3 regions of the Streptomyces sp. NPDC096205 genome follow, and region 2 is predicted to be linked to each of the others. Evidence: predicted binding sites of a transcription regulator. Region 2 holds the regulator's gene; each other region holds the start of a gene.

Region 1 (10,338 bases), on a different contig from region 2:
CCGCCGTCTTCGCGGGCAACGACCTCCAGGCGCTCGGGCTGTACGAGGCCGCGCGCGAGCTGGGGCTGCGCGTCCCGGAGGACCTGAGCGTGGTCGGCTTCGACGATCTGCCGGTGGCCCGCTGGGTGGGCCCGCCGCTGACGACCGTACGGCAGCCGCTGACCGAGATGGCCGAGGCGGCGGCCCGGCTGGTGCTGGAGCTGGCGCGCGGCGATGCGGGCGCCCCGGCGGCGACGCGGGTGGAGCTGGCGACGAGCCTGGTGGTGCGCAGCAGCACGGCCGCGCCCGCAGCGGTCTGAGGGGCCCCTGGGTGTCGCCGGCCGGAAGGTGACCTATTGACGAGTGGGGCGGGCGCCCCCACACTCCTCCGAAGCCAATCGGTTGCACCACCGAAACATTCGGAACTTTCGGAGGCACCCGCACATGAGATCCCTCAGATCCGGCCTCGTCACTCTCGTCACCGGACTCACCGCGCTCGGCGCCCTGCTCGTGGCGGCGCCCGGAGCCCAGGCCGCCGACACACCCCTGCGCGACCTCGCCGCCGCCAAGGGCAAGGTCATCGGCTCGGCGGTGAACCCCGCCAAGCTCACCGGCACCTACGGCGACATCGCCGGCCGCGAGTTCAACTCGGTCACCCCCGACAACGCCATGAAGTGGGAGTCGGTCGAGCCGAGCCGGGGCAGCTTCAACTGGGCCCCGGCCGACCAGGTCGCCAGCTTCGCCACCGCCCACAACCAGCAGGTGCGCGGCCACACGCTGGTCTGGCACAGCCAGAACCCGGGCTGGCTGACCAACGGCACCTGGACCCAGGCGCAGTTGAGCAGCATCCTCCAGGACCACATCACCACCGAGATGACCCGCTACAAGGGCCGTATCGCCGCCTGGGACGTGGTCAACGAGGCGTTCAACGAGGACGGCACCTACCGGTCGACGATCTGGTCCAACGGTCTCGGCCAGGACTACATCGCGCAGGCCCTGACCTGGGCGCGGGCCGCCGACCCCGGCGCCAAGCTGTACATCAACGACTACAACGTCGAGGGCGTCAACGCGAAGTCCACCGCCCTGTACAACCTGGTGAAGTCGCTGAAGGAGCGCGGCGTCCCGGTCGACGGCGTGGGCCTGCAGGCGCACCTGATCCTCGGTCAGGTGCCCTCCAGCCTCCAGCAGAACATCCAGCGCTTCGCCGACCTCGGCGTGGACGTGGCCATCACCGAGCTCGACATCCGGATGCAGCTGCCGGCCACCGACGCCAAGCTCACCCAGCAGGCCGCCGACTACAAGGCCGTCATGGACGCCTGTGTGGCCGTCAGCCGGTGCGTCGGAGCGACGGTGTGGGGCTTCACCGACTCCGACTCCTGGGTCCCGGACGTGTTCGACGGGTACGGCGCGGCGACGCCGTACACCGAGAACTTCGCGCCGAAGCCGGCGTACTACGCGATCGCCGGCTCGCTGGGCGGCGGCACGACCCAGCCTCCGGGTGACGGCTGCACGGCGGTCTACAGCGTCGTCAACCAGTGGAGCACCGGCTTCACCGGGCAGGTGCGGATCTCCTGCTCGGGCGGCTCGCTGTCGTCCTGGCGGGCGAACTGGACCTTCGGAGCCGGACAGCGCGTCACCCAGGCCTGGAACGCGAACTGCACCCAGTCGGGGACGGCCGTCACCTGTTCCAACGCCTCGTACAACGGGACGGTTCCCAACGGGGGTTCGGTGACCTTCGGGTTCAACGGCACGTGGAGCGGGAGCAATCCGGTGCCTGTGGTGACGCTCGGCTGAGGCCGGGCCGAGCTTCTGACATGACGTCAAGCAGAGAAATCTGAGATTTTCCGAAGAAAACATGGTCTGACGTTCCCGCCCGTAATGGTTCGGACGTACGTTCCTGCCCGTGACGGGACGCGACGGGAACGGCAGCGGCGGGAACGAGGACGAGGGCAGAAGAGCGGGCCGGCGGTCGGCAGTGCTGAAGACCGTCGGCCTGACTCTGACGGGGGTGCTGGTACTGGCCGGCGGCGCGGCGGCCTGGGCCTACTGGCGGCTCGACGACAACATCAAGGGCGTCGACATCGACCAGGCGCTGGGCGACGACCGGCCGCCCCGGCCGACGGCGTCGCAGTCCGCCGAGCCGGTGGACAGCGGGCCGCTGAACATCCTGGTGCTGGGCTCGGACACCCGCAGCGGCGCGGAGAACCAGCGGCTCGGCGGTGGGGACAGCGACGGCGGCCGCTCCGACAGCGCGATGATCGTCCACCTCGACCCGGGCCGTACGTCGGCCACGGTGGTCAGCATCCCGCGCGACACCCTGGTCGACCGGCCGTCCTGCCCGCTGCCGTCCGGAGGCACCTCGCAGCCGCGCCAGGGGGCGATGTTCAACTCGGCGTACGCGATCGGCGGTCCGGTGTGCGCGGTGAAGACCGTCGAGGAGCTCACCGACGTACGGATGGACCACTACGTCGAGCTCGACTTCGCCGGGTTCGCGGGGCTCGTGGACGCCGTCGGCGGAGTCACCGTCACCACCGACGAGGACATCGACGACGAGGACAGCCATCTGCGGCTGGACGCGGGCACCCATCTGCTGGACGGCGAGCAGGCCCTCGCCCTGGCCCGCACCCGCCACGGCATCGGCGACGGCAGCGACCTCGGCCGGATCGCCCTCCAGCAGCAGCTCGTCAAGGCCCTGTTGGAGCAGGTCTCCTCGGCGGGCCTGCTCACCGACCCGGGCCACCTCTACCAGGTCGCCGACACGGTGACCTCCGGCCTGACCACCGACACCGGCCTGGACTCGCTCGCCGAGCTGATGAGCCTCGGCCGCAGCCTGACGGGGCTGTCGGCGGACGGGGTGCGGACGGTCATGATGCCGGTCGTGCAGGCGCCCTGGGACCGCAACCGGGTGGTGCCGGACGAGCCGGAGGCCGGCGCGCTGTGGGAGTCGCTGCGCTGAAAAGTTTTTCCGGGGGCGTGTCGATCCGGGAGTCTCCCGTTCGACGCACAGGGTGAGAGCGGGGAAAAACCCCGCCGCAACCCGAGGAGCGACCATGCCCCGCTATCTGTCCCTGGTCCGTATCGAGGAGAACACCATCGACATGGCGTCCGCCGACCCCGGCTTCGAGGAGCGCATGGGCGCGCTGTTCGAGGAGATCACCAAGGCGGGGGTCATGCTGGACACCGCCGGGCTGAAGCCGACCGCCGAGTCCACCCGGGTCACCTGGTCGGAGGGGAAGCTGTCGTACACCGACGGCCCGTTCACCGAGACCAAGGAGGTCGTCGGCGGCTACGCGCTGATGCAGTGCAAGGACATGGCCGAGGCGATCGAGTGGGGGAAGCGGTTCCTGGAGGTCCACCCGCCGCAGTGGACGGTGGGCCTGGAGATCCGCGAGATCGAGGAGATGGGGGGCTGAGTGCACGGCCGCCGTTGTCAGTGCCGTGTGCTGTCATGTGAGGTGTGACGGCACACGGCACAGACGCGGTCGCGGAGACGGTCGACACCGTCTTCCGGATGGAGTCCGCCCGGATCATCGCCGGTGTGGCGCGGATCGTCCGGGATGTCGGCATCGCCGAGGAGATCGCCCAGGACGCGCTCGTCGCCGCCCTGGAGCAGTGGCCCGAGGACGGCATCCCGGACCGGCCGGGCGCCTGGCTGACCGCCACCGCCAAGCACCGCGCCATCGACCTGGTCCGGCGCCGCGAGACGTACGCGCGCAAGCTCGCCGAGGCCGGCCGTGAGCTGTCGGCGGAGTCCGGGGCGGCAGGGGTGTGGGCGGCAGGGGTGTGGGCGGCCGGGGTGTCGGGGACGGCCGGGGTCGCGGGGGCCGTGTACGACCCCGAGCCGTCGGGGCCGGGGGACATCGACGACGACGTGCTGCGGCTGATCTTCACCGCCTGCCACCCGGTGCTGTCCGCCGAGGCCCGCACGGCACTGACCCTGCGGCTCGTCGGCGGGCTGCGCACGGACGAGATCGCCCGCGCCTTCCTGGTCCCGGAACCGACGCTCGCCCAGCGGATCGTGCGCGCGAAACGGACCCTGGCGAAGGCCGGGGTGCCCTTCGAGGTGCCGTACGGGACGGACCGGGCGGCCCGGCTCGGCTCGGTCCTGGAGGTCATCTACCTGATCTTCAACGAGGGGTACGCCGCCACCGCGGGCGACGACCTGCTGCGCCCCGCGCTGTGCGAGGACGCGCTGCGGCTCGCCCGGGTGCTGGCCGCGCTGATGCCGAAGGAACCCGAGGTGCACGGCCTCGCCGCCCTGCTGGAGTTCCAGGCCTCGCGGACGGCGGCACGGACCGGGCCCGACGGGGAGCCGGTGCTGCTCGCGGAGCAGAACCGGCGGCTGTGGAACCGGCTGCTGATCCGGCGCGGCTTCGCCGCCCTGGAGCGGGCCGTCGAGCTGGGCGGCGCCGCCGGTCCGTACGCCCTGCAGGCAGCCATCGCGGGCTGCCACGCGCGTGCGGCGACGTACGCCGGCACCGACTGGCCCCGGATCGCCGCCCTCTACGGCCTGCTCGCCGCCCGCGTCCCGTCCCCGGTGGTCGAGCTCAACCGCGCGGTGGCCGTCTCCATGGCCGACGGCCCCGCCGAGGCCCTCGCCATCGTCGACGCCCTCGCCGCCGAGGGCGCCCTGCGCGACTACCACCTGCTGCCCAGTGTCCGCGGCGACCTGCTGACCCGCCTCGGCCGTACGACGGAGGCGCGCGCGGAGTTCGAACGGGCCGCGGGGCTGGCGCGCAACGACAAGGAGCGCGAGCTGCTGCTGCGCCGCGCGCGGGAAGGGGCGTAGGGCCTGGACGGGCCAGGGGCCGGGGGCCTGGGGCCTGGGGCCTGGGGCCTAGAGGGGCCGGCCGACGAGCATGGTCGGGGCGCCTGCCACGCGCGTGAGGAACACCGTCGCCGCGTTCGGCCCCTGCGGCTTGACCTTCTTGCGCAGCTCCTCCGGCTCGACGGCCGAGCCGCGCTTCTTGACGGTCAGGATGCCGACCTCGCGCTCGCGCAGCAGCGCCTTGAGCTTCTTGACGTTGAAGGGGAGCTGGTCGGTGATCTCGTAGGCGCTGGCGTACGGGGTCGGGCGCAGGGCGTCGGAGGTGACGTAGGCGATGGTCTCGTCGAGGAGGCCGCCGTCGAGGGTCTGGGCCACGTCGGCGACCAGGTGGGCACGGATGACCGCGCCGTCGGGCTCGTAGAGGTAGCGGCCGAGGGGGCGGACCGGCGGGTTGGGCAGGCCGGTGCCGCGCAGGGTGTGCGGGCCGGGCAGCAGGGTCGCGCGGACGGCGCCCGGCTCGGTCCCGAACCACAGCACGGCCTCCTTCACATCGCCGCCGTCCGAGATCCACTCGGCCTCGGCGTCGGCGGGGACGGCCTCGTGCGGGATGCCGGGGGCGATCTTCAGCGCCGCGTGCCGGGCCCGGCCGGCCGCCCCCACGGCCCAGGACAGCGGCGGCGAGTAGGCCTCCGGGTCGAAGATCCGGCCGCGCCCGCCGCGCCGGGCGGGGTCGACGAACACGGCGTCGTACGGGGCCGTGTCGATCTCGGTGACGTCCGCCTCGCGCACCTCGATGAGGTCCGCGAGCCCGAGCGCGTCGGCGTTGGCGCGGGCCGCCTGCGCGGTCAGCGGGTCGCGGTCCACGGCCAGGACGCGGATGCCCGCGCGGGCCAGGGCGATCGCGTCCCCGCCGATCCCGCAGCACAGGTCGGCGACGGAGGTGACGCCGAGGCCCTTGAGCTTGTCCGCGCGGTACGCCGCCACGCTCGCCCGCGTCGACTGCTCGACCCCGTTGGGCGTGAAGAACATCCGCCCCGCGTCCTCGGCCCCGAACTTCGCCACGGCCCGCTGCCGCAGCCGCGCCTGGCCGAGCGCGGCCGAGACCAGCTCGGCCGGGTGCTCGCGGCGCAGCCGGGTGGCGACGGCCAGCTCCTGCGCGGGGTCGGTGCCGCGTACCTCGTCGAGGAGGGCGCGGCCTTCGGGGGTGAGGAGGGCGTCGAGGTCGTTCACCGGGTCATTGTCGGCCAGTCGGTGGATGGTGTGCCCGCGGTGGCGGTGTCGGGCGGGGTTCGGGGCGGGGGACTGCGAGGATCCGGCGCCATGAGACTAGTAGTACAAAATGACAAAAGTCGGGCGTGGTGGGCGGGGGGTCCGTTCGGCCGGGTCCGCGGCCTTCGGGCCCCGGCAGCGCTCGCCGTGCTGGCCGCCGCCGCGGTCGCCTCGGGCTGCGCGGAGGGGGGCGGCTCGGGGGGCTCCGGCGGGCCCGGGGGGTCTGGCGGTCTCGTCGGTTCCGGTGGTCTCGTGGGTTCCGGCGGTTACGGGGACTCGGGCGACTTGGGTGGATCGGGCGACTCGGGTGGATCGGGCGACTCGGGTGGCTCGGACGGTTCGCGCGTCTCGCGAGGTGAGGCGGCTCCCGCCGCCGGGCAGCAGCCGATCCTCAAGGCGCCCCCGGCCCGCGCCCTGGAGTCCTACGCGGCGCGGCTGCGCGCCGAGCACATCGCCCGCGTGGCCGCCGCGAAACGCTGGGGCCTGAAGAAGGTGCCGCTCAGCGCCCCGGCCCCGCCCGCGAAGAAGCCGGTGATCACCACCCGCGAGGGATTCGAGGTCGACGGACACGAGGAGTCGGGCCTCCCGCCCGTCTTCACCACGATCCCCACCCGGCAGAAGGTCGTCTTCCTCACCATCGACGACGGCGCCGAGAAGGACCCGGCGTTCCTGCGGATGATGAGCGAGCTGAAGATCCCGTACACCGCCTTCCTCAGCGACTTCCTGGTGAAGCAGGACTACGGGTACTTCCAGCGGATGCAGGACGGCGGCGTGGCCCTGAACAACCACACCCTGCACCACCCCTACCTGCCGGGCCTGTCCTACGCCGACCAGAAGCGCGAGATCTGCGGCATGCAGGACGTGATCGAGAAGCGCTACGGCAAGCGCCCCGTCCTCTTCCGGCCGCCCTTCGGGAACTACAACGAGGCCACGCTGCGTGCCGCCAAGGCCTGCGGCGTGAAGTACGCCCCGCTGTGGAACGAGGAGGTCTTCGTCGACCGCTGGGAGTACCGCGAGTGGGACCGGAGCCTGCACCCCGGCGACATCGTCCTCAGCCACTTCCGGGGGCGGGAGGAGTGGAAGGGCACCATGCCCGACATGATCCGCCGGTTCCTGAAGAAGGTGACGGACGAGGGGTACGCGGTGGCCCGGCTGGAGGACTACCTGTGACGGTGCGGCGGCTGATCGTGGGCACGCTCACCGTGGCCGCCCTGCTGACGGGCTGCGCCGAGTCCGTCGACCCCGTCGAACGACCGGGCCACAACGCGGCCGAGCGGGCGGCCGACCGGCCTGAGACACCGGGCGTCCGGGGGCAGGGGGACGCCCGGGCACCGGGGAGGGGAGGTGCGGGGGCGGACGGGGATGGTGGCGCCCCGGGAGGAGGGGCGGGCGCGCGTTCCGGTGAAGGTGGCGCATCCGACGCCGGTGAGCCTCGCGCGCGGGTGCCCGGTGGCACGCCTCGCACTGAGGCCGGTGCGCCTCATGGGCCGGGCACCGACGCCGCGGCGCCTCACGCCGCCGGGTCTCGCTCCGAAGTACCTCACCGCGTCGGCTCTCCCACCGGGGTGTCCCGCGACGCTGCACCTTCCACCGAAGCACCTCGCAGCGGTGCCCCACGCTCCGACGCGCGTCAAAATGCTGGGCGGCCCCCTGCCGCCGGGTTGGGTCCCGCGTACCGGCGATGGGGGCTCACCGCGCCGCCGGCCGCCGCGCCGCACCCGGTCGACCGGCCGGACGCGGCGGGCTCCGGGCGCGCGGCCGGCGCGCTGCCGGTCGTCGCGCGGGTGCGGACCCGGGACCGGGTGGTGTTCCTGACGTACGACGACGGCGCCGAGCGGGACCCCCGGTTCGTCGACCTCGTACGAGAACTGCGGCTGCCGGTCAGCCTGTTCCTCACCGACAGCGTCGTAGGACCGGGCTACGCCCACTTCGCGCGGCTGCGCGCGGTCGGCGCGAGCCTGCAGAACCACACGCTCGACCACACCTACCTGCGCGGCCTGCCGTACGCCGGTCAGCGCGCCGCGATCTGCGGGCAGCAGGACAAGCTGCACGCCCGCTTCGGCGTCCGCCCCCGCCTCTTCCGCCCGCCGTACGGCGCGTACGACGCCACCACGCTGAGGGCGGCCGCCGACTGCGGCATCACGGCGGTCGTCCGCTGGGGCGCGACGGTCACCGGCACCCGGGCCCCCGCGGGGCTGGTCCCGGGCGCGATCGTCTCCCTGCCCGCCGACGACCCGACCGCCCCGCCGCTGCGCGACCGCACGGTCGCCGTGCTGCGGGAGATCCAGCGCAAGGGGCTGACGGTGGGGAGGCTGGAGGACTACCTGTAGAGCCCGCTCGGAGACCTGGGAGGACGCCGCGCCGCACGGCAATTGGCACTCCGCTTGACCGAGTGCTAATCGCGGTCATAGTCTCGGCTCTGGCACTCCCCACTGGAGAGTGCCAACAACGCGACGGGCAGGTCCGGCACCCGCGACGACGGATCCACCTGGTCGCCACCTCAGACAGTTAACCCCGTGAGATCTCCGAAGGGGGAGGTCGGATCGTGACGACCGCCAGCTCCAAGGTTGCCATCAAGCCGCTCGAGGACCGCATCGTGGTCCAGCCGCTCGACGCCGAGCAGACCACGGCCTCTGGCCTGGTCATTCCGGACACTGCCAAGGAGAAGCCCCAGGAGGGCGTCGTCCTGGCCGTGGGCCCGGGCCGCTTCGAGGACGGCAACCGTCTTCCGCTCGACGTCTCCGTCGGCGACGTCGTCCTCTACAGCAAGTACGGCGGCACCGAGGTGAAGTACAACGGCGAGGAGTACCTCGTCCTCTCGGCTCGCGACGTCCTCGCGATCATCGAGAAGTAAGTCACCTCGCTTCATCCGAAGCACCTTTGAAGCACCTTTGCTTCCACTGCGCCCCTGGCCCCCGCGATCGATGAGTAGCCGGGCGCCCGGGGCGCAGTTTCTTTACCGCAGACTTTTCCGAGAGGGCTCCCGCTGCCATGGCGAAGATCCTGAAGTTCGACGAGGACGCCCGTCGCGCCCTCGAGCGCGGCGTCAACAAGCTTGCCGACACGGTCAAGGTGACGATCGGCCCCAAGGGCCGCAACGTCGTCATCGACAAGAAGTTCGGCGCCCCCACCATCACCAACGACGGTGTGACCATCGCCCGTGAGGTCGAGGTCGAGGACCCGTACGAGAACCTCGGTGCCCAGCTGGTGAAGGAGGTGGCGACCAAGACCAACGACATCGCGGGTGACGGTACGACCACCGCCACCGTGCTGGCCCAGGCGCTCGTCCGCGAGGGCCTGAAGAACGTCGCCGCCGGTGCCTCCCCGGCCGCCCTGAAGAAGGGCATCGACGCGGCCGTGGCCGCCGTCTCCGAGGAGCTCCTCGCGACCGCCCGCCCGATCGACGAGAAGTCCGACATCGCCGCCGTGGCCGGCCTGTCCGCCCAGGACAGCCAGGTCGGCGAGCTCATCGCCGAGGCGATGGACAAGGTCGGCAAGGACGGTGTCATCACCGTCGAGGAGTCCAACACCTTCGGTCTGGAGCTGGACTTCACCGAGGGCATGGCCTTCGACAAGGGCTACCTGTCGCCGTACTTCGTGACGGACCAGGAGCGCATGGAGGCCGTCCTGGAGGACCCCTACATCCTCATCAACCAGGGCAAGGTCTCCTCCATCCAGGACCTGCTGCCGCTGCTGGAGAAGGTCATCCAGGCCGGTGCCTCCAAGCCGCTGCTGATCATCGCCGAGGACGTCGAGGGCGAGGCCCTGTCCACCCTCGTCGTGAACAAGATCCGCGGCACCTTCAACGCGGTCGCGGTCAAGGCCCCCGGCTTCGGTGACCGCCGCAAGGCGATGCTGCAGGACATGGCCGTCCTCACCGGCGCCACGGTCATCTCCGAGGAGGTCGGCCTCAAGCTCGACCAGGTAGGCCTCGAGGTGCTGGGTTCCGCCCGCCGCGTGACCGTCACCAAGGACGACACCACCCTCGTCGACGGTGCCGGCAACTCCGCCGACGTCCAGGGCCGCGTCGCCCAGATCAAGGCCGAGATCGAGAACACGGACTCCGACTGGGACCGCGAGAAGCTCCAGGAGCGCCTCGCGAAGCTGGCCGGCGGCGTGTGCGTGATCAAGGTCGGCGCCGCCACCGAGGTGGAGCTGAAGGAGAAGAAGCACCGTCTGGAGGACGCCATCTCCGCGACCCGCGCCGCGGTCGAGGAGGGCATCGTCTCCGGTGGTGGCTCCGCGCTGGTCCACGCCGTCAAGGTCCTCGAGGGCAACCTCGGCAAGACCGGCGACGAGGCCACCGGTGTCGCCGTGGTCCG
Region 2 (10,338 bases):
GACGCGCTGTCCCCGTCGTCGACGGACGCGGTGCACGTCAGCCAGCGCACGTCCGCCTTCTGCCGCTCCAGCTCCGCCGTCACCAACTGGTCGGTGGTGTACGCCACCGTCGCCGAGTTCAGCCCGCCCGCCGGGTCGCACGCGGCGGCGCCGCCCACGGTGACCACCGCGAACACCACCGCGGCCGCCGTCCGGCGGCCACGCGGCCGCTTCGCCACTTCCCAAATCCGTCGCAATACCCCCATGGAGGGCAGCGTCCCACTGTCCCGGCCGTCGCGGTAGAGCACATACGGCCACGCACGGCCTGGTCCGCTGCCGGGCCGTCACGAGGCGGACGGCCGGCCGCCGCTGCCGCCGCGGTGATCAGCCGCGCAGCAGCAGCCACTCCTGAAGCTCCACCAGGTTGCCCTCCGGGTCCTTGACGTGGGCCACCCGCAGCCGGTCGGACATCGGTGCCGGACCGTGCAGCAGCTCGGCGCCGCGCGCGGTGATGTCCTCGCAGTACGCGTCGAGGTCGTCCACCCGCAGCACCACCAGCGACCGGTGCCCGCTCGCCGCATCGCCCAGTTCGCCCAGCACCTCGGCCATCATCGCCCGGTCCTGCAGCGCGACACCCGCCGAGCCGGTGGCCGGGCTGAACTTCTCGTACGGCCCGTCGACCGCGCCCGACTGCGGCTTGAGACCGAGGACGTCGGCGTAGAAGCGGTAGCAGGCGGCGAAGTCGGTGACCAGCAGCCGGACCTGTGCGAGTTCCATGGCGTGCTCCCCCTGAGGTTCAGGACGTCGTTCAGGACCAGCGGCCGGTACGCCCCAGCAGCAGGGCCACCGCCGCGGTCCCCGCGGTCGAGGTACGCAGCACGGTACGCCCGAGGACGTACGGCTTCGCGCCCGCCTCCGCGAACAGGGCCAACTCCTCCGGGGACACGCCCCCTTCGGGGCCGACGACCAGCACGATCTCGCCCTCGGTGGGCAGTTCGACCGTGGCGAGGGGCTCCTCACCGCTTTCGTGGAGTACGGCGGCGAAGTCGGCTTTGGCGAGAAGTGCGGCAACCTGTTTGCTGCTCGCGGCGTCCGCGACCTCCGGGAAGCGCACCCGGCGGGACTGCTTGCCCGCCTCCCGTGCGGTGGCCCGCCACTTGGCGAGGGCCTTCAGACCGCGCTCGCCCTTCCACTGCGTGATGCAGCGGGACGCGGCCCACGGGACGATCGCGTCGACGCCGGTCTCCGTCATGGTCTCCACGGCGAGTTCGCCGCGGTCGCCCTTCGGCAGGGCCTGCACGACCGTGATGCGGGGCTGCGGCTCGGGCTCCTCCTCGACGGCGCCGAGGTCCACCACCAGCCGGTCCTTGCCCTCGGCGGCCCTGACCACGCCCTCCGCCCAGCGCCCGCGCCCGTCGGTGAGGACGACGTCCTCGCCGGGCCGCAGCCGCTTCACGGAGACAGCATGCCGTCCCTCGGGACCGTCGAGCACGAACTGGGGCCCGCCGCGGTCGAGTTGCTCGGCCACGAACACCGGAGCCGTCATCAGAGGGCACCTCCTTGCGCCGGCAGGTTCGACAACGTTGTGCGGGCGGCGGCCAGTTCGCCCATCAGCACCTCCACCAGCTGCCCGGCAGGCATCGCGCGCGCCATCCGGTGCCCTTGCCCCGCCCACAGCGCCATGCCCTGGGCGTCGCCCGCCTTCGCGGCCGCCTTGCGCAGCGGCGCGGTGAGATGGTGGACATCGGGATAGGCAGCGGGCGCGTACGGGCCGTGCTCGCGCAGGAAACGGTTCACCAGGCCGCGTGCCGGGCGGCCGGAGAACGCCCGCGTCAGCTCGGTGCGCACGAACAGCGGGTTGATCAGGGCCTGCTTGTGCAGGGCGTGCGCGCCGGACTCGTCGGTGGCGAGGAACGCGGTGCCGAGCTGGGCGGCGCTCGCCCCCGCGGCGAGGACGGCGGCGATCTGGCTGCCGCGCATGATGCCGCCCGCGGCGACGAGCGGCAGGGACACGGCCTCGCGGATCTGCGCGAGGAGGGAGAGCAGCCCGATGCCGGTCCCGTCGGTCTCGGACAGGTCCCGGTGCGTGCCCTGGTGGCCGCCGGCCTCGACGCCCTGCACGATCACCGCGTCGGCACCCGCCTGCTCCACCGCACGCGCCTCGTCGACGCAGGTCGCGGTGACCAGGGTGACCGTCCCGGCGCGGCGCAGGGCCTGCAGCGCCTCGGGGGTGGGCACGCCGAAGTGGAAGGAGACCGCGGGTACCGGGTTGTCCAGCAGGACGGCCAGCTTGGCGTCGTAGCCGTCGTCGCGGCCGCTGTCGGGGTCGCCCAGCTCGGTCTCGTACCAGGCGGCCTCACCGGCGAGCTGGTGGGCGTAGACGCCGACGGCCGCGGGGTCCGCGTACTCGGGGTGCGGCATGAAGAGGTTCACCCCGAAGGGGCGGGAGGTCAGGCTCCGCAGCTGCTTGATCTCCTGGTACATGCCGTCGGCCGTCTTGTACCCGGCGGCCAGGAACCCCAGCCCGCCGGCCTCGCACACGGCAGCGGCGAGCTTCGGCACGGAGACGCCGCCCGCCATGGGGGCCTGCACGATCGGACAGGGGAGGAGACCGGTCAGCGCGGAGGACATGACCGCATGTTGTCACGTCCTCCGAACAAGTCCGAATCGGCCCTTCCGCTCGGCATAGGCCTGCGGCACGGGTGGCTTCGCACCTCGGTGAAAGCCACCCGTGGCGGGACCTCAGCGACCGTTGAACGCATCCTTCAGCCGCGAGAACAGACCCTGCTGCCCAGGCTGGAACTGCCCGGTGGGCCTCTCCTCGCCGCGGAGCTTGGCCAGCTCGCGCAGCAGGCGTTCCTGCTCCGGGTCGAGCTTGCCCGGGGTCTGGACCTCGACGTGGACGATCAGGTCGCCTCGGCCGCCGCCCCGCAGGTGGGTGACACCGCGCCCGTGCAGCGGGATCGACTGGCCGGACTGCGTGCCGGGCCGGATGTCGACCTCCTCCATGCCGTCGAGCGTCTCCAGCGGCACCTTGGTGCCGAGAGCCGCCGCCGTCATCGGGAGCGTGACCGTGCAGTGCAGGTCGTCGCCGCGCCGCTGGAACTGCGCGTGCGGCAGCTCGTGGATCTCGACGTAGAGGTCACCGGCGGGACCGCCGCCGGGGCCGACCTCGCCCTCGCCCGCGAGCTGAATACGCGTGCCGTTGTCCACACCGGCCGGGATCTTGACCGTGAGGGTGCGCCGGGACCGGACCCGGCCGTCACCCGCACACTCCGGGCACGGCGTCGGCACGACGGTGCCGAAGCCCTGGCACTGCGGACACGGCCGCGAGGTCATGACCTGGCCCAGGAAGGACCGGGTGACCTGCGAGACCTCACCGCGGCCGCGGCACATGTCACACGTCTGCGCGGACGTGCCGGGCGCCGCGCCCTCGCCATTGCAGGTGTTGCAGACGATGGCCGTGTCGACCTGGATGTCCTTGGTCGTGCCGAAGGCCGCCTCGTCCAGCTCGACCTCGATCCGGATCATCGCGTCCTGGCCGCGCCGCGTACGCGACCTCGGCCCGCGCTGGGACGCCGTACCGAAGAAGGCGTCCATGATGTCGGAGAAGTTGCCGAAGCCGCCCGCCCCGAAGCCGCCCGCGCCGGCGCCGCCGGACTGCGAGAGCGGGTCGCCGCCGAGGTCGTAGACCTGCTTCTTCTGCGGGTCCGACAGCACCTCGTAAGCGGCGTTGATCTCCTTGAACCGCTCTTGCGTCTTCGGATCGGGGTTGACGTCCGGGTGCAGCTCGCGAGCGAGCCGACGGAAGGCCTTCTTGATCTCTTCCTGCGACGCGTCGCGGCGCACGCCGAGAACGGCGTAGTAGTCCGTGGCCACTTACGACTCCGCCAGGATCTGTCCGACGTACCGTGCCACTGCGCGTACCGCTCCCATCGTTCCCGGGTAATCCATGCGGGTCGGTCCGACCACGCCGAGCTTGGCGACTGCCTCGCCGCCCGAACCGTAGCCGACCGACACCACCGACGTGGAGTTGAGTCCCTCGTAGGCGTTCTCGTGACCGATGCGCACGGTCATGCCCGAATCACCCGCCTCGCCCAGGAGTTTGAGGAGCACGACCTGCTCCTCCAGGGCCTCCAGGACGGGGCGGATGGTGAGGGGGAAGTCATGTCCGAAGCGGGTGAGATTGGCGGTGCCGCCGATCATCAACCGCTCCTCGGTCTGTTCGACCAGTGTCTCCAGGAGGGTGGAGAGCACCGTGTGGACCGTGCCGCGGTCCTCCGGCTCGAAGGCTTCCGGCAGGTCCTGCACCAGCTGCGGCACGTCCGTGAAGCGACGGCCCGCGACCCTGCTGTTCAGCCGCGCCCGCAGATCCGCGAGCGAGGCCTCGCCGAACGGCGCCGGGCAGTCGACCATCCGCTGCTCGACCCGGCCGGTGTCGGTGATCAGCACCAGCATCACCCGGGCGGGGGCCATCGACAGCAGCTCCACGTGCCGGACCGTGGACCGGGTCAGCGACGGGTACTGCACGACGGCCACCTGCCGGGTGAGCTGCGCGAGCAGCCGCACCGTGCGGGCCACGACGTCGTCGAGGTCGACGGCGCCGTCGAGGAAGTTCTGGATGGCGCGCCGCTCCGGCGCGGTGAGCGGCTTGACCTCGGCGAGCTTGTCGACGAAGAGCCGGTAGCCCTTGTCGGTCGGGATGCGCCCGGCGCTGGTGTGCGGCTGCGCGATGTAGCCCTCGTCCTCCAGGGCCGCCATGTCGTTCCGCACGGTCGCCGGGGACACGCCCAGGCTGTGCCGCTCGGTGAGCGCCTTGGAACCGACCGGCTCCTCGGTGCCGACATAGTCCTGGACGATGGCGCGCAGCACCTGGAGCCTTCGTTCACTGAGCATCGCGCGCACCTCCAGAAGTCGTCGCCTCGGCCGCCCGGCCGCTCCACCTGGCACTCGGAGCATACGAGTGCCAGCCTTACCGGCCCAGTGTACGGCCGTCGGGTGGCACCCGGGCAAGGCAGGTGGCGTACCGCCCTGCCGTGCGCGGGCGGCACCGCTAGCGTCGCCGTATGACGGTGACTTGGGAAGAGCTGGGGTGGGAGCGGCTGGCGGCCGGGGTCGGCCGGTGCCGCCTGCCGGGCTGGGACTGCACGGCCGGGCTGGTCGTCGGGGAGGGCGCCGCGCTGCTGATCGACGCGGGTTCGAGCCTGCGGGAGGGCTCGGAGCTGCGGGCCCGCGCCGAGTGGCTGTCCGGCGGCCGTGTGACCCATCTCGCGCTGACCCACCCCCATTTCGATCATGTCTTCGGGGCGGCGGCGCTGTCGGACGCGGAGGTGTACGGCGCGGTCGGCGTGGCCGCGGCGCTGACGTCCCGGCACGCCCGCGAGGAGCTGCGCGCGGACGCGATCGGCAACGGCCTGGACGAGGTGGCGGCCACGGAGGCGGCGGAGGCGTTGATCGCGCCCGGCCATCATGTCTCCGGCGAGTGGACGCTGGACCTCGGCGGCGGCCGCCAGGTCCTGCTGGCCAACGTCGGCCCCGGCCACACCGCCCACGACCTCGCCGTCCTGGTCCCCGGCTCCCCCGAGGTGGTCTTCTGCGGCGACCTGGTCGAGGAGTCCGGCGAGCCCCAGGCGGGCTCCGACGCGGTGCCGTCCCGCTGGCCCGACGCCCTGGACCGCCTCCTCGCCCTCGGCGGCGAGGACGCGCTGTACGTACCCGGTCACGGAGCGGTGGTCGACGCCGGCTTCGTACGACGTCAGCGCGACGAGCTGGCGTCCCGTTTCGGCGTGTCGCCCTGAAGGCGCCGGGGCTTGTTCCTATCGTCATCCGAATGCGCCAGTACTCCGCCGACCTGACCCCTCCCTGGAAGAAGCCGCAGCCCGTCCCCGAGGTCCCGGCCGAGCCCGGTCTGGTCGTCGAGGAGCCCGGCACCGGCTTCTGCGGCGCGGTGATCCGCTGCGAGGCGGGCACGGTCACCCTGGAGGACCGCTTCGGCAAGCACCGCGTCTTCCCCCTGGAACCGCGGGGCTTCCTGCTGGAGGGCCGCGTGGTGACGCTGGTGCGGCCTGCGGCCGGTTCTCCCGTACGTCCCACCCGTACGGCATCCGGCTCGGTCGCGGTCCCCGGCGCCCGGGCCCGGGTGGCCCGCGCCGGCCGCATCTACGTCGAGGGCCGGCACGACGCCGAGCTGGTCGAGAAGGTCTGGGGCGACGACCTGCGCATCGAGGGCGTGGTGGTGGAGTACCTGGAGGGCGTGGACGACCTGCCGAGGATCGTCGAGGACTTCGCCCCCGGCCCGGACGCACGGCTGGGCGTCCTGGTGGACCACCTGGTGCCGGGCTCGAAGGAGTGGCGGATCGCGGAAGCCGTGACCAGCGAGCACGCCCTGGTGGTGGGCCACCCGTACATCGACATCTGGGAGGCGGTGAAGCCGTCGTCCCTGGGCATCGAGGCGTGGCCCCGCGTCCCCCACGGCCAGGACTGGAAGACGGCCGTGTGCCGCGCCCTGGGGTGGCCCTCGGACAACACGGGCGCGGTGTGGCAGGCGATCCTGAAGCGGGTCGGGTCGTACAGGGACCTGGAGCCGGAGCTGCTGGGAAAGGTCGAGGAACTGATCGATTTCGTCACGGCGCCGGCGGCCTAGCGGCTAGTCCACCAGATCCCTGACCACCGCGTCCGCCAGCAGCCGCCCCCGCAGCGTCAGCACCGCGCGCCCCTCCTCGTACGCCTCCTCCTGGAGCAGTCCCTCGGCGAGGGCCCGGCGGGAGGCGGCGAGGCCCTGCTCGTGCAGGAGGGAGAGCGGGACGCCCTCGCGCAGGCGCAGCTCCAGCAGGATGCGCTCGACCCTGCGGTCCTCGTCCGACAGCAGCTCGCGGCCGGCGCCGGGTGAGCGGCCCTCGGCGAGGGCGGCCGCGTAGGCCCCCGGATGCTTGACGTTCCACCAGCGCACCCCGCCGACGTGGGAGTGCGCCCCGGGGCCCGCGCCCCACCAGTCGGCGCCGCGCCAGTACAGCTCGTTGTGCAGGCAGCGGCCCGCGTCCGAGGTGGCCCAGTTGGAGACCTCGTACCAGTCGAAGCCCGCCTGCCCGAGCATTTCCTCGGCGATGAGGTACCGGTCCGCGTGGACGTCGTCGTCGGTCATCGGGACCTCGCCCCGGCGGATGCGGCGCGCGAGCTGCGTGCCCTCCTCGACGATCAACGCGTACGCGCTGATGTGGTCCGGGCCGGCGCCGAGGGCCGCCTCCAGCGAGGCCCGCCAGTCGTCGTCGGACTCGCCCGGGGTGCCGTAGATCAGGTCGAGGTTGACGTGCTCGAAGCCCGCCGCGCGTGCCTCGGAGACGCATGCCTCGGGGCGTCCCGGCGTATGGGTGCGGTCGAGGATCTTCAGGACGTGCTGCTTGGCGCTCTGCATGCCGAAGGAGATGCGGTTGAAGCCGCCTTCGCGCAATGCCGTGAGATACGCCGGGTCGACCGACTCCGGGTTCGCCTCCGTGGTGACCTCGGCGTCGGGCGCCAGCCCGAACTCGTCGCGGACGGCCCCCAGCATCCGTACGAGATCGTCGGCGGCCAGCAGGGTCGGCGTGCCGCCGCCGACGAAGACCGTGCGGACCTCGCGCGGGTCGTCGCCGAGCACCTTCCGCGCCAGGCGGATCTCGTCGACGAGGGTGTCGGCGTAGTTGTCGCGGGAGGCCAGCACCCCACCCGTGCCGCGCAGCTCGGTCGCGGTGTAGGTGTTGAAGTCGCAGTAGCCGCAGCGGGTCGCGCAGTACGGGACGTGCAGATAGAAGCCCAGGGGTCGGTCGGCCGCCCCGGCGAGCGCGGACGCGGGCAGCGCGCCGTCGGCGGGGACGGGCTCGCCGTCGGGGAGTGCGGAAGGCATGTCTTCCAGTGTCCCCCATGCCCGCAGGTCGCTCTGCCGGGCTGTCTTCGGCCCGGGCCGGCTATTCCGCCTGGAGCACCAGCAGCGCCAGGTCGTCCTCCGGCGGCTGCCCGCCGAAGTCGTGCACGAGCCGGCGGATGCGTTCCGCGATCAGCTCGGCGTCCAGTCCGGCGCATCCGGCGAGGGCGGTGGCGAGGCCGTCGGCGTCGTCGAACTGGCGGATGCCGTCACGCCGCTCGGTGACCCCGTCCGTGACACACAGCAGACTGTCGCCGGGCCACAGCTCGAAGGTCTCGCTGGTGTACGTCTCGTCCTCGACGACCCCGAGCAGGGTCTGCGGCCGTGCCGCCGTACGGACGCTGCCGTCCGCCCCGAGGAGCAGCGGCAGCGGGTGGCCCGCGGAGGCCAGGGTGCAGCGGACCCCGCCGCCCTCCAACGGCACGAGTTCGCCGTAGAGCAGGGACAGGAAGCGGGTCTGCGGGCCGTCGCCGGGCACGCCGGGGCCGACGAGGGCGCGGGCGGCGGCGTCGGCGGCCTCGGTCGCGTCGTCGAGGAGGAGCTGGTTGAGGCGGTCGAGGACGTCGGCGACGCGGTAGCCCTCGCGGGCCAGCAGCCGCAGCCAGGGCCGGGCCAGGCCGATGACGACGGCGGCCTCGGGGCCCTTGCCCTGGACGTCGCCGACGGCGAAGCACCAGCGGCCGTGGCCGGCCGGGAAGAGGTCGTAGAAGTCGCCGCTCGGGCCGCCCTTGTCGCACGGCTCGTAGACGAGCGCGCTGCGCACCCCGGGGATCTGGGCGACCGCGCCGGGCAGCAGGCCGCGCTGGAGGACGGCGCTGATGGTGGCCTGGCGCGCGTACTGGCGGGCCGCGCCGATCGCGAGGGCGACGCGGCGGGCGAGGTCCTCGACGAGGCCGGTGATCTCGTCGGGGAAGCGCAGGATGCCGGCGCGGCCGATGACGAGGGTGCCCAGCGGGCGTCCGCCGGCGATCAGCCGGTAGGCGAGCGCCGAGCCGTGCGGGGCGCCGGGGGCGAGCGCGGCGGCGGGCCAGGGGTAGGCCTCGGGGCCCGAGCGCAGGCCGTCGGACGGGCGGGGCGGTTCCTTCTCCAGGACGCGGCGCAGTTCCTCGATACGGTCCTCGTGGCCGTGCCAGACCCGGCCGAGGCGGGGTCCGGGCAGCCCGCCGCCCTCGCTCCAGCCGCGTCCGGTGGCCTCGTCCTCCAGCCAGATCGCGCACCAGTCGGCGAGCCGCGGCACGAGCAGCTGGCCGGTGAGCGCGGCGACCAGGTTCTCGTCGAGCTGCCCGGCGAGGAGGTCGGAGGCCTCGGCGAGGAAGGACAGCGCGCCGCGTCCGAGCCAGTCCCCGTCGTGCTCCGCGCACCGGCCCTCCGGCGCGAGGAGCGCGGCCGCGTCGAGGGCGCCCTCCGGTGCACAGCCTCCGCTGTCCTCGGGCGTCAGCCGCGCCCACACCGTCTTGGCGCCCCTGCGGTAGGTGACGCCCCAGGCCTCGGCGAGCCCCGCGACCAGCCGCAGGCCCCGCCCGTACTCCTGCGCCTCGGCGGCGGTGCTGCGGGGCGGGCGGGCCGGATGCCGGTCGGTCACCTCGACGACGAGGGCGCCGCAGCCGTCCTCCAGCCGGCAGTACAGCTCGACGTCCGTCCCGGCGTGCACGACCGCGTTGGTGACCAGCTCACTGACGACCACCAGCGCGTCCCCGACCAGCCGCTCGGTGTCGGGCACCCACTCCTGGAACGCCGCCCGCGCCAGCGCTCGCGCGATCCCGGGCGCCGGCGGCCCTCCGGCCAGCTTCGTACGGAGCTCGGAGGGTCGCGCGGAGGCAACGGTCTCCCGCTGCACCGGAATGGCCCTCATGGACAACTCCCCGAGCTTTCGGACGTATTGACCTCGGTCTGCCGCCAGAGTGACAGACAGGCCCTGTCCAGAAGCAGGGAGTTACCGAACTAGACCATCATGAGCGAGATCTGTGCTACGGAAGTGGCACATCCCGACCGTTTCAACGCCCTATGGGGGCGTGCCCCAAGGGGCGCGGGGCTGTGTCGATCTGCGGCTCCGCCGCGTGAGCGCGATCAACCACGACGAACGGATGGCCGCCGAACAACCCCGCACCACCCCCTACGCCTCGCGCGTCCCCGCGTACATCTCCTCCAGCAGATGCTTGTACTCCCGCTCGACGACCGGCCGCTTCAGCTTCAGGCTCGGCGTGATCTCCCCGTGCTCCACATCGAGATCCCGGGGCAGCAGCCGGAACTTCTTGATCGTCTGCCACCTCTGGAGGCCGGAGTTGAGCTCCTGGATGTAGCCCTCGACCATCTCCACGGTGGCGGGGGCCGCGACGATCTCGGCGTACGACTTGTCCTTGAGCCCGTGCTCCGCGGCCCAGCCGCTGATCGCGGCCTCGTCGAGCGCGATGAGCGCGGTGCAGAAGTTCCGGTCGGCGCCGTGGACGAGGATGTTGGAGACG
Region 3 (10,338 bases), on a different contig from region 2:
CGGACGCCGACGTCGACCTGGGCGAGGGCGTCCAGGCCCACCAGGTGCAGGGAGTCCACGAGCATGCCCAGCTCCACGCCGTAGCCGACGGGGAAGGGGAGCTGTTCGAGGAGGCTGCGGCGGGCCGCGTACTCGCCGCCCAGGGGCTGGACGAAGCCGGCGAGCTGGGGCCAGTGCATGTTGAGCAGGGGGCGGGCCATCAGCTCGGTGACGCGGCCGCCCTGGCCCTGGGCGCCGGCCAGGGGGCGGTCGTACATGCCCTTGACCAGGTCCACGTCGGGGTCGGTGAGCAGGGGGCCGACGATGCCGGAGACGAAGTCCGAGGAGAACTCCTTCAGGTCGGCGTCGATGAAGCAGACGATGTCCCCGCTGGTGACGAGGAGCGAGCGCCAGAGCACTTCGCCCTTGCCGGGGACGGACGGGATGCGGGGGAGGATGTCGTCGCGGTGGACGACCTTGGCGCCTGCCGCTGCGGCGACCTCCGCGGTGCGGTCGGTGGAGGCCGAGTCGACCACGACTATCTCGTCGACGAGGGGGACCTGCTGCATCAGGTCGTGGCGGATGATCGCGACGATGTCGCCGACCGTCTCCTCCTCGTTGAGCGCGGGCAGCACGACGGAGACCCTCAGGCCGCTCGCGCGCTTCGCGGCCAGGATCTGGTGGAGCGGGCGGTCGGTGACGGACCAGGAGCGAGTGGTCAGCCAGCGCTCGACTTCTTCCAGCACAGCCTGCGGCTCCTCTGCGTTCTCTCGGCGAGGGGGTCGGAAGTGATCCATCTCGCGGTTCGGACGGCTATCTCAACTGTCCTGGCCTTCGGTTACAGTCTTGAACAACGCTGATGACCATCGCATGTCGGGGGTCCTCCGCGTGGACAACTCCATACCGCTCATCCAGAGGGGCAGAGGGATACGGCCCGATGAAGCCCCGGCAACCCTCCAGTCGGTTCTCCTGACATTCGTGCAGCGAGGCTCCCGGCTAGGGAAGGTGCCAAATCCGTCTCACGGCGAGATGCGTCGTGAGGAAGATGAGGAGAAAGGGCCTCGCCTCACATGGCTGCGCAGACTGTTGCAACCTCCACCGATTCCACCGTCGACCTCGGGCCGGCCGCCGCCCTGAGCTGTCGCGAGTGCGGGCACCAGGTGCCCCTCGGACCCCTCTTCGCCTGCGAGGAGTGCTTCGGACCGCTGGAGATCGCGTACGACTTCTCCTCCTACGACGCCGAAGAGCTGCGCAAGCGGATCGAGTCCGGCCCCGCGAACATCTGGCGGTACGCGCCGCTGCTGCCGGTGCCCGCCGACGTGGCCGAGAAGCCCAACCTGAACCCCGGCTGGACCAAGCTCGTGCAGGCAGACAACCTGGCGCGCGAGCTGGGCGTGACCGGCGGGCTGTTCATCAAGGACGACTCCGGCAACCCGACTCATTCCTTCAAGGACCGGGTCGTCGCGCAGGCTCTCGAGGCCGCGCGTGCCTTCGGGTTCACCACCCTCTCGTGCTCCTCCACCGGCAACCTGGCCGGCGCGGTGGGTGCCGCCGCCGCTCGTGCCGGTTTCCGCTCGTGCGTGTTCATCCCGCACGACCTGGAGCAGGGCAAGGTCGTCATGGCCGCGGTCTACGGCGGCGAACTCGTCGGCATCGAGGGCAACTACGACGACGTCAACCGCTTCTGCTCCGAGCTCATCGGCGACCCGGCGGGCGAGGGCTGGGGCTTCGTCAACGTCAACCTGCGCCCGTACTACGCGGAAGGGTCCAAGACCCTCGCGTACGAGATCTGCGAGCAGCTCGGCTGGCGGCTGCCCGACCAGATCGTGGTGCCCATCGCCTCGGGCTCGCAGCTGACGAAGATCGACAAGGGGCTCCAGGAGCTGATCAAGCTCGGGCTCGTCGAGGACAGGCCGTACAAGATCTTCGGTGCGCAGGCCGAGGGCTGCTCGCCGGTGTCCACCGCCTTCAAGGCCGGGCACGACGTGGTGCGCCCGCAGAAGCCGGACACCATCGCCAAGTCGCTGGCCATCGGCAACCCGGCCGACGGGCCGTACGTCCTGGACATCGCGCGCCGCACCGGCGGTTCTGTGGAGGACGTGACCGACGAGCAGATCGTCGACGCGATCAAGCTGCTCGCCCGGACCGAGGGCATCTTCGCCGAGACGGCCGGCGGTGTGACCGTCGGCGTGACGAAGAAGCTGATCGACAGCGGTGTCCTCGACCCCTCGCTGACCACCGTCGTCCTCAACACGGGTGACGGCCTGAAGACCCTCGACGCGGTGGCCGGTACCGGTCTGACCGCCACCATCCGCCCCAACCTGGACTCCTTCCGAGAGGCTGGCCTCGCATGAGCGTGACCGTCCGCATCCCCACCATCCTGCGCACCTACACCGGCGGTCAGGCCGAGGTTCCCGCCCAGGGCGCGAACCTCGCCGAGGTCATCGCCGACCTGGAGAAGAACCACACGGGCATCGCCGCCCGGGTGCTCGACGACCAGGGCAAGCTGCGCCGGTTCGTGAACGTGTACGTCAACGACGACGACGTGCGCTTCGAGCAGGGGCTGGAGACCGCGACCCCGGACGGGGCCGGCGTCTCCATCATTCCGGCGGTCGCCGGCGGCTGAGACCCGCCCGCCCATTACCTTCGGTAAGGGTGGTCACCGAGAGTTCATCGAATTGCCCCCTCCGTGAGAGAAGCGGAGGGGGCAATTCTGCATGGTTGAGCACGGTAGAGTTGGGGAAGCCCGCCGCCTCCGTATGCCGGGTGCATATGAAGTCCGCTCGAGGATCCGTCGAGAACCGACGAGAAGCAGCCAAAGTGCCCGGCGGTTTTGCGCCTTTCGCTCCTTATGTGCGGCCCGACTTGCCCTGAAACAGGGTGAATTCTTGGCAAACTCCCGAACGCCTGCGTCCTGAATTCTCGTCCGATTGACCTGTTGCAGACGGCAGTTGGACAGATACATTCAGCCGCGGTCGACGCGTTCCGGCGCACGCCCCCGGCCAATGGGGGGTGAGGTCTGACCCGGGTCCGCGAAGTGTGGATCTGTGCAAGGGCCAGTAATAGGGGAGTTAGGCATGGCTCAGGGCACCGTCAAGTGGTTCAACGCGGAGAAGGGGTACGGCTTCATCGCGGTCGACGGTGGTGCGGACGTCTTCGTCCACTACAGCGCGATTCAGATGGACGGGTACCGCACCCTGGAAGAAGGCCAGCGAGTCGATTTCGAGATCTCGCAGGGCCAGAAGGGGCCGCAGGCGGACATGGTCCGGCTGGCGACCAGCTGAAGCACGCGTCGACTCACTGCGCGACGTTCTTCTTCGAAGGGCCCGCACCTCCCGGGGTGCGGGCCCTTCGTCCTGCCCGCAGTCTCCTGGACGTGCCGCTCGCCCGTGTCCTGTTCGCCTCCGGCTGATCCCCCCGGCCCGAACCCCGCGCCTGCGGCTGATCCCCCCGGCCCGAACCCCGCGCCTGCGGCTGATCCCCCCGGCCCGAACCCCGAGAGCCGCTTGCACTCGCAGGGGGCGAGTGCTAATCATTGCGTTAGCACTCTGAAGGTGAGAGTGACAACGAAGGACCGGGTCGGTGAGGCCGCAGGCCAAGTGGGGCAAGGAACCACGGGGCAGGCAGGCCGTCCGTCGCGGGCGCGGGCGCGGTCCGAAGGAATCACCCCCAGTCCTGGAGGGACCACTTCACATGGCCAAGATCATCGCGTTCGACGAGGAGGCGCGGCGCGGCCTCGAGCGCGGCATGAACCAGCTCGCGGACGCCGTCAAGGTGACGCTCGGCCCCAAGGGTCGCAACGTCGTCCTCGAGAAGAAGTGGGGCGCCCCCACGATCACCAACGATGGTGTCTCCATCGCCAAGGAGATCGAGCTCGAGGACCCGTACGAGAAGATCGGCGCCGAGCTGGTCAAGGAAGTCGCCAAGAAGACGGACGACGTCGCCGGCGACGGTACGACCACCGCCACCGTTCTCGCCCAGGCGCTCGTGCGCGAGGGTCTGCGCAACGTGGCCGCCGGTGCCAACCCGATGGCTCTCAAGCGCGGCATCGAGAAGGCCGTCGAGGCCGTCTCCGGTGCGCTGCTCGACCAGGCCAAGGAGGTCGAGACCAAGGAGCAGATCGCCTCCACCGCCTCCATCTCCGCCGCCGACACGCAGATCGGCGAGCTCATCGCCGAGGCGATGGACAAGGTCGGCAAGGAAGGCGTCATCACCGTCGAGGAGTCGCAGACCTTCGGTCTGGAGCTCGAGCTCACCGAGGGCATGCGCTTCGACAAGGGCTACATCTCCGCCTACTTCGCGACCGACATGGAGCGCATGGAGGCGGTGCTCGAGGACCCGTACATCCTCATCGCCAACTCCAAGATCTCCTCGGTCAAGGACCTGCTCCCGCTCCTGGAGAAGGTCATGCAGTCGGGCAAGCCGCTGCTGATCATCGCCGAGGACGTCGAGGGCGAGGCCCTGTCGACCCTGGTCGTCAACAAGATCCGCGGCACCTTCAAGTCCGTCGCCGTCAAGGCCCCGGGCTTCGGTGACCGCCGCAAGGCCATGCTCGGCGACATCGCCATCCTCACGGGCGGCGAGGTCATCTCCGAGGAGGTCGGCCTCAAGCTGGAGAACGCGACCCTGGACCTCCTGGGCCGCGCCCGCAAGGTCGTCATCACCAAGGACGAGACCACCATCGTCGACGGCGCCGGCTCCTCGGAGCAGGTGGGCGGCCGCGTGAACCAGATCCGCGCCGAGATCGAGAACAGCGACTCCGACTACGACCGCGAGAAGCTCCAGGAGCGCCTGGCGAAGCTCGCGGGCGGCGTGGCCGTCATCAAGGCCGGTGCCGCCACCGAGGTGGAGCTCAAGGAGCGCAAGCACCGCATCGAGGACGCCGTTCGCAACGCGAAGGCGGCCGTCGAGGAGGGCATCGTCGCCGGTGGTGGCGTGGCCCTGCTGCAGGCCTCCCAGGTCTTCGAGAAGCTGGAGCTCGAGGGTGACGAGGCGACCGGCGCCAACGCCGTGAAGCTCGCGCTGGAGGCCCCGCTGAAGCAGATCGCCGCCAACGGTGGTCTCGAGGGTGGCGTCATCGTCGAGAAGGTGCGCAACCTTCCCGTCGGCCACGGCCTCAACGCCGCGACCGGTGAGTACGTCGACATGATCGCCGAGGGCATCATCGACCCGGCGAAGGTGACCCGCTCTGCCCTGCAGAACGCCGCCTCCATCGCCGCGCTGTTCCTGACCACCGAGGCCGTCATCGCCGACAAGCCGGAGAAGGCCGCTGCGCCGGCCGGCGGCGGCATGCCGGGCGGTGACATGGACTTCTGATCCTCCCGAGGATCAGCGGCAGTCCTGCGCACGAGGGCGGCACTTCCTGTCTCCGACAGGGGGTGCCGCCCTTCGGCGTGTCCGGGGTCATAGGCAGGTACTTAAGAACCTGCAAGAATGCGCACTCACATACCGACCGGTTTCACCGGCGCACGACCTGAGGAGCCCCCACGTGAGCGTCACCGAGTCCCCCGCCTCCCGCGCCGCCGCGGTGCTGTCCCGGCCGATCACGCTGAACGGCCTCACCGTCCCCAACCGGATCGTGATGGCCCCCATGACCCGCATGTTCTCCCCGGGCGGCATACCGGGTGAGGACGTGCGCTCCTACTACGCCCGCCGCGCCGCGGCCGGCGTCGGCCTGATCGTCACCGAGGGCACCTACGTCGGCCACGACTCGGCCGGCAACAGCCGCCGCGTCCCGCGCTTCCACGGCGAGGAGCAGCTGGCGGGCTGGGCGAAGGTCGCCGAGGACGTGCACGCGGCCGGCGGCACGATCGTCCCGCAGCTGTGGCACATCGGCATGGTCCGCAACCAGGGCGACGGCCCGTTCCCCGACGCCCCCGCCATGGGCCCCTCCGGCCTGGTCACCGCGGGCGCCGAGCCCACGGGTAAGGCCATGACCCAGCAGGACCTGGGCGACGTCGTCGCCGCGTTCGCGCGGGCCGCCGCGGACGCCGAGCGCATCGGCTTCGACGGCGTGGAGATCCACGGCGCCCACGGCTACCTCGTCGACCAGTTCCTGTGGGCCGGCACCAACCGCCGTACCGACGCCTACGGCGGTGACGCGGTGGCCCGCACCAAGTTCGCCGCCGAGATCGTCGCCGCGGTGCGGGAGGCCGTCTCCCCCGAGTTCCCCGTCATCTTCCGCTACTCGCAGTGGAAGCAGCAGGACTACACCGCCCGCCTCGCCGAGACGCCCGAGGAGCTGGAGGCCGTCCTCACCCCGCTCGCGGCGGCCGGCGTCGACGTCTTCCACGCCTCCACCCGGCGCTACTGGCTCCCCGAGTTCGACGGCTCCGACCTGAACCTGGCCGGCTGGACGAAGAAGCTCACCGGCAAGCAGGTCATCTCCGTCGGCTCGGTCGGCCTCGACGGCGACTTCATCGGGGCGTTCCAGGGCGAGGGCGCGCCGCTCGGCAGCATCGACAACCTCCTGGACCGGCTGGAGTCCGACGAGTTCGACATGGTCGCCGTCGGCCGCGCGCTGCTCCAGGACCCGGAGTGGGCGGCCAAGGTGCTCGCCGACCGGACGGCCGAGCTCAAGCCGTACGACGCCGCCGCGCTGAAGACCCTCAGCTGACCTTCACAGGCTGCCGTTCAGCGGCTCGATGTCGACGCGGACCGGGGTGCCCCAGACACGCAGCACCTCGTAGTCGGTGAACTCGTGGACGAGCCGGTACGCCATCGCGGCCCGGGGGCCCCGGCGCTGGGCCGCGAGGTAGAGCTCCGCCTCGCGGCGGTCCCGCCGGGGCGTGCCGCACAGCTGCCACTCCTGGCCGTTCCACAGCTCCGGCAGCCACCGCTGCTGGGGCTGCGGCCGGTCGCCGCGCACCCCGTACCTGGACGGCGCGTTCTCCGCGGGCCGGGACGCGGCCGGACCGTTGATCTCGGCCCGCCGGGCCGCCCTGCGCCGCGTCTCGCACAGCAGGCACAGATCGGGCGCCGCGCTGTCGACCGGCCCGTTCGGGTGCTCGGCACAGCGCGTGGCGGGTGCTGCCGTGCTGATGCCCTCCTCCAGCAGGTCAAGGGCCCGTCGCAGATCCCCCTTCACCTCGTGCAGCCTGGCATCGGGCGTGTCGGCGGTCAGCGCCTCCCCGTGCTCCCCGAGGAGACGCAGGGCACGGCCTAGGGCGGTGAGCTGGGCGTGGTTCATGTTGTCCCAGGATAGGAGGTGCCGCCGATGAGTTTCCGGTGGCTTCCCGGTCTCAAGTCCTGGAGACGACTTCAGGAGGAGCCACATGAGTCAGCTGCTGCGCGTCCAGAATTTCTGTGTCTCGAGCGACGGGTTCGCCTCCGGGGAGGGGCAGAGCCTTCAGAGGCCGTTCGGGCATGCCGATCCGGGGGCGATGTTCTCGTGGGCCGGGGCCACGGCGAGCTGGCCCAACCGGACCGACCCCGGCGGGAGCCGGGGCCTCGACGACTACTTCACACGTGACTTCGCCCGGAACATCGGCGCCGAGATCATGGGGCGCAACAAGTTCGGGCCCCAGCGTGGCCCGTGGCAGGACCACGAGTGGCAGGGGTGGTGGGGCGACGAGCCCCCGTTCCGTACGCCGGTGTTCGTGATGACGCACCACCCGCGGCCCTCGTTCACCCTGTCCGACACGACCTTCCACTTCGTCGACGGTGATCCGCTCACCGTCCTGCGGCTGGCCCGGGAGGCCGCGCAGGGCAAGGACGTGCGGCTCGGCGGCGGCGCCACCACCGTGCGGGAGTTCCTGGACGCCGACCTCGTCGACACGCTGCACGTGGCCGTCTCCCCGGGCGTGAAACTCGGCTCGGGCGTACGGCTCTGGGAGTCTCCCGACGAGCTCCTCGACCGCTTCCACCTGGAGGTCGTGCCCAGCCCCAGCGGGGTCACGCACCATCTGTTCTGGCGGAAGTGAGCGCGGCCGAGCCCTGGGTCAGCCGCTCGTCGCCGACAGCGCCGCGCGCAGGTGGCCGCCCGACTCCTCCAGCAGGCGGGCGGCCGTCGGGCCGTCCACGTCGGCGAGGATGGTGAGGATCGCGTCCTTCACCTCCCCGTCGGTCGCCGCCAGCGCCGCTTCGATCTCGTCGGCCGTGGCCCCGGTGGCCAGCGCGACGATACGGCGGGAGCGGGCGCGCAGCTTCTCGTTGGAGGCCCGTACGTCGACCATGAGGTTCCCGTAGGTCTTGCCCAGCCGGATCATCGTGATCGTCGAGATCATGTTGAGGACGAGCTTCTGGGCCGTGCCCGCCTTCAGCCGCGTCGAGCCGGTGATCAGCTCCGGGCCCGTCACGACCTCGATGCCGTGCTCGGCGGCGGCCGCCAGCGGACTGCCCGTGTTGCAGGACAGGCCCACCGTGAGGGCGCCCAGCGACCGGGCGTGCTCCACCGCCGCCACGGCGTACGGGGTGCGGCCCGAGGCCGAGATGCCGATCACCGTGTCGTCGGGGGCGACCTTGAGGGCGTCCAGGTCCGCCCGCGCCAGCTCCTTCGAGTCCTCCGCGCCCTCGACGGAGGTCACCATCGCCTGGGGGCCGCCCGCGATCAGGCCGATGACCTGGGCGGGGTCGGTGTTGAAGGTCGGCGGGCACTCGGAGGCGTCCAGGACGCCGAGTCTGCCGGCGGTGCCGGCGCCGGCGTAGATCAGGCGGCCTCCGGTTGCCATGCGGTGGCTCACGGCGTCGATGGTTCTGGCGATTTCCGGCAGGTGCCGGGACACGGAGGCCGGGACCGTCGTGTCCCCTGTGTTCATCAGGCGCGCGATCTCCAGGGTGGGGAGGCGGTCGATCTCCGCGAGTTCCGGGCGGAAGGCTTCTGTGGTGAGGGTGTCCAGGTGGAGGTCTTCGGGAGTCATGGGGGGCGGCTCTCTCCGGGTTCAACTAAGACCGTAGGGGTTGTTCGTTGTGGTCGGGTGCCGGTTTGTTGTGGCTTGTCGCGCAGTTCCCCGCGCCCCTGACAGCATCCACTTCACCTGCGATGGCGATGTGCCAGTGCCTCGTACGACGCCGCCAGGGCCGGGGCCGCCGTTTCGTAGGTGCGTTGCATGACGCCTACGAACAGGCAGTCCACGACGAGGAGTTGGCTGGTCCGTGACGACATCGCGGCCGGTCTCAGCTCTGTCTCGCGGGCCGTGGACGTCGTCAGGACGTGGTCGGCGTACTGAGTGACCGGGGAGTCGGGGCGGCCGGTGATGGCGACGGTCGTGGCGCCGTGCTCGAAGGCGACGCGGAGGGGTTCTATGACGTCCCCGGTGGAGCCGGAGTGGGTGATCGCGATCGCCACGTCACCCGCCCTCAACTGCACCGCGTTGGTCACCGCGAGGTGGGGGTCGCTGTGGGCGTGGGCTATGAGGCCTATGCGCAGGAGCTTCTGGGTGAGGTCCTGGGCGACCAGACCGGAGGCGCCTATGCCGTAGACGTCGATGCGGCGGGCGGAGGCGGCCGCGGTGACGGCGGCGCCGAGCTGCACGGTGTCCAGGGCGGCGGCGGTGTCGGCGAGGGTCTGCTGTTCGTCGTAGGCCAGCTTCGCCACCACGTCCGCGATGGGGTCGTCGACGGCGATGTCGGTGGTGATGGAGGGCGCGCGGCCCGACTGCTGCTGGGCCGCGAGGCCGGCGAGGGCGAGGCGCAGGTCGCGGTAGCCGGGGTAGCCGAGCAGGCGGGCGGTGCGCACGACGGTCGCCTCGCTGGTGCCGGTCAGTCCGGCGAGGCCGGTGACCGTGAGGGCCGCGCAGCCGGCCGGGTCGCTCGCGACGGCCTCGGCGACACGCTGCATGGAGCGGGTCATCGAGGGGGCGAGGGTGCGGACCTTGGCGGCGAGGGCGGCCGGAGCGGGCGGGGTGTCGCCGCCCGAGGAGGAGCTGCCGCCCGACGGGGAGAAAGTTTCCTTCACTACACGGGTCACCCGTGAAAGATATTTTCGGCTCGGTGTCGCGGTCAAGAGTGCGCACAATGGGAGCTATGGAAGCCCTCAGCCCCTTGGAACAGGCCCTGCACGCTGCCCGCGCACTGGTGCTCGCCGACCTCATGGCGGGACGGGTCGCCGAGGCGGACGTCGTCTCACTGGTCGAGGAGTCCGTCGCGCAGCGCCGCTGGTGGGTGGAGCAGTGGCCGGAGGGCGCCCACTATGTGGCCGGGCTGGTTGCCCAGGACGTCCAGGACGCGCTCCTGGAGCGGTACGGGCGCTGGCCGTTGTGCCCGGTGTGCGGCTCGGGCGACCCGCACTCGCTGGACGTCGAGCCCGAACTGGGCCCCGACCCGCACTGGGTGTGCCACAAGGCCGGGGTGCGGGTGGCCCGGGTCGGCACGCTGGGCGCGGCCGGCGGGGCCACGTCCTCGTGACCGTCTACATCGACC

The links. Region 2 encodes HrcA, which represses chaperone genes, less so after heat shock. Its sites were predicted from a motif close to TTNGCACTCNGNNNNNCNGAGTGCNAA; they were not measured.
Region 1: groES (co-chaperone GroES) is a predicted target of HrcA. The motif match lies at 8,389-8,415, and genes of this name have one in related genera.
Region 3: groL (chaperonin GroEL) is a predicted target of HrcA. The motif match lies at 3,520-3,546, and genes of this name have one in related genera.

What each region holds. Positions count from the first base shown of each region.
Region 1 covers NZ_JBIWFS010000009.1:145,790-156,127, reverse strand. Annotated here, with positions in the region: gene ACIQ6Y_RS30195 (LacI family DNA-binding transcriptional regulator) at 1-299, shown strand, start outside; gene ACIQ6Y_RS30190 (endo-1,4-beta-xylanase) at 424-1,773, shown strand; gene ACIQ6Y_RS30185 (LCP family protein) at 1,883-2,935, shown strand; gene ACIQ6Y_RS30180 (YciI family protein) at 3,030-3,392, shown strand; gene ACIQ6Y_RS30175 (RNA polymerase sigma factor) at 3,491-4,768, shown strand; gene ACIQ6Y_RS30170 (methyltransferase domain-containing protein) at 4,817-5,977, opposite strand; gene ACIQ6Y_RS30165 (polysaccharide deacetylase family protein) at 6,302-7,186, shown strand; gene ACIQ6Y_RS30160 (polysaccharide deacetylase family protein) at 7,582-8,346, shown strand; gene groES (co-chaperone GroES) at 8,562-8,870, shown strand; gene groL (chaperonin GroEL) at 9,008-10,338, shown strand, end outside.
Region 2 covers NZ_JBIWFS010000002.1:911,935-922,272, forward strand. Annotated here, with positions in the region: gene ACIQ6Y_RS10600 (hypothetical protein) at 1-245, opposite strand, end outside; gene ACIQ6Y_RS10605 (VOC family protein) at 364-756, opposite strand; gene ACIQ6Y_RS10610 (16S rRNA (uracil(1498)-N(3))-methyltransferase) at 788-1,525, opposite strand; gene ACIQ6Y_RS10615 (nitronate monooxygenase) at 1,525-2,610, opposite strand; gene dnaJ (molecular chaperone DnaJ) at 2,722-3,858, opposite strand; gene hrcA (heat-inducible transcriptional repressor HrcA) at 3,859-4,875, opposite strand; gene ACIQ6Y_RS10630 (MBL fold metallo-hydrolase) at 5,046-5,777, shown strand; gene ACIQ6Y_RS10635 (DUF3097 domain-containing protein) at 5,810-6,622, shown strand; gene hemW (radical SAM family heme chaperone HemW) at 6,626-7,858, opposite strand; gene ACIQ6Y_RS10645 (SpoIIE family protein phosphatase) at 7,920-9,728, opposite strand; gene ACIQ6Y_RS10650 (AMP-dependent synthetase/ligase) at 9,990-10,338, opposite strand, start outside.
Region 3 covers NZ_JBIWFS010000006.1:140,341-150,678, forward strand. Annotated here, with positions in the region: gene ACIQ6Y_RS22850 (glucosyl-3-phosphoglycerate synthase) at 1-725, opposite strand, end outside; SAM riboswitch class I at 884-1,031, shown strand; gene thrC (threonine synthase) at 1,050-2,333, shown strand; gene ACIQ6Y_RS22860 (MoaD/ThiS family protein) at 2,330-2,605, shown strand; gene ACIQ6Y_RS22865 (cold-shock protein) at 3,057-3,263, shown strand; gene groL (chaperonin GroEL) at 3,673-5,295, shown strand; gene ACIQ6Y_RS22875 (NADH:flavin oxidoreductase) at 5,468-6,595, shown strand; gene ACIQ6Y_RS22880 (hypothetical protein) at 6,599-7,168, opposite strand; gene ACIQ6Y_RS22885 (dihydrofolate reductase family protein) at 7,254-7,901, shown strand; gene murQ (N-acetylmuramic acid 6-phosphate etherase) at 7,920-8,837, opposite strand; gene ACIQ6Y_RS22895 (MurR/RpiR family transcriptional regulator) at 8,951-9,886, opposite strand; gene ACIQ6Y_RS22900 (hypothetical protein) at 9,943-10,323, shown strand; gene ACIQ6Y_RS22905 (DUF4031 domain-containing protein) at 10,320-10,338, shown strand, end outside.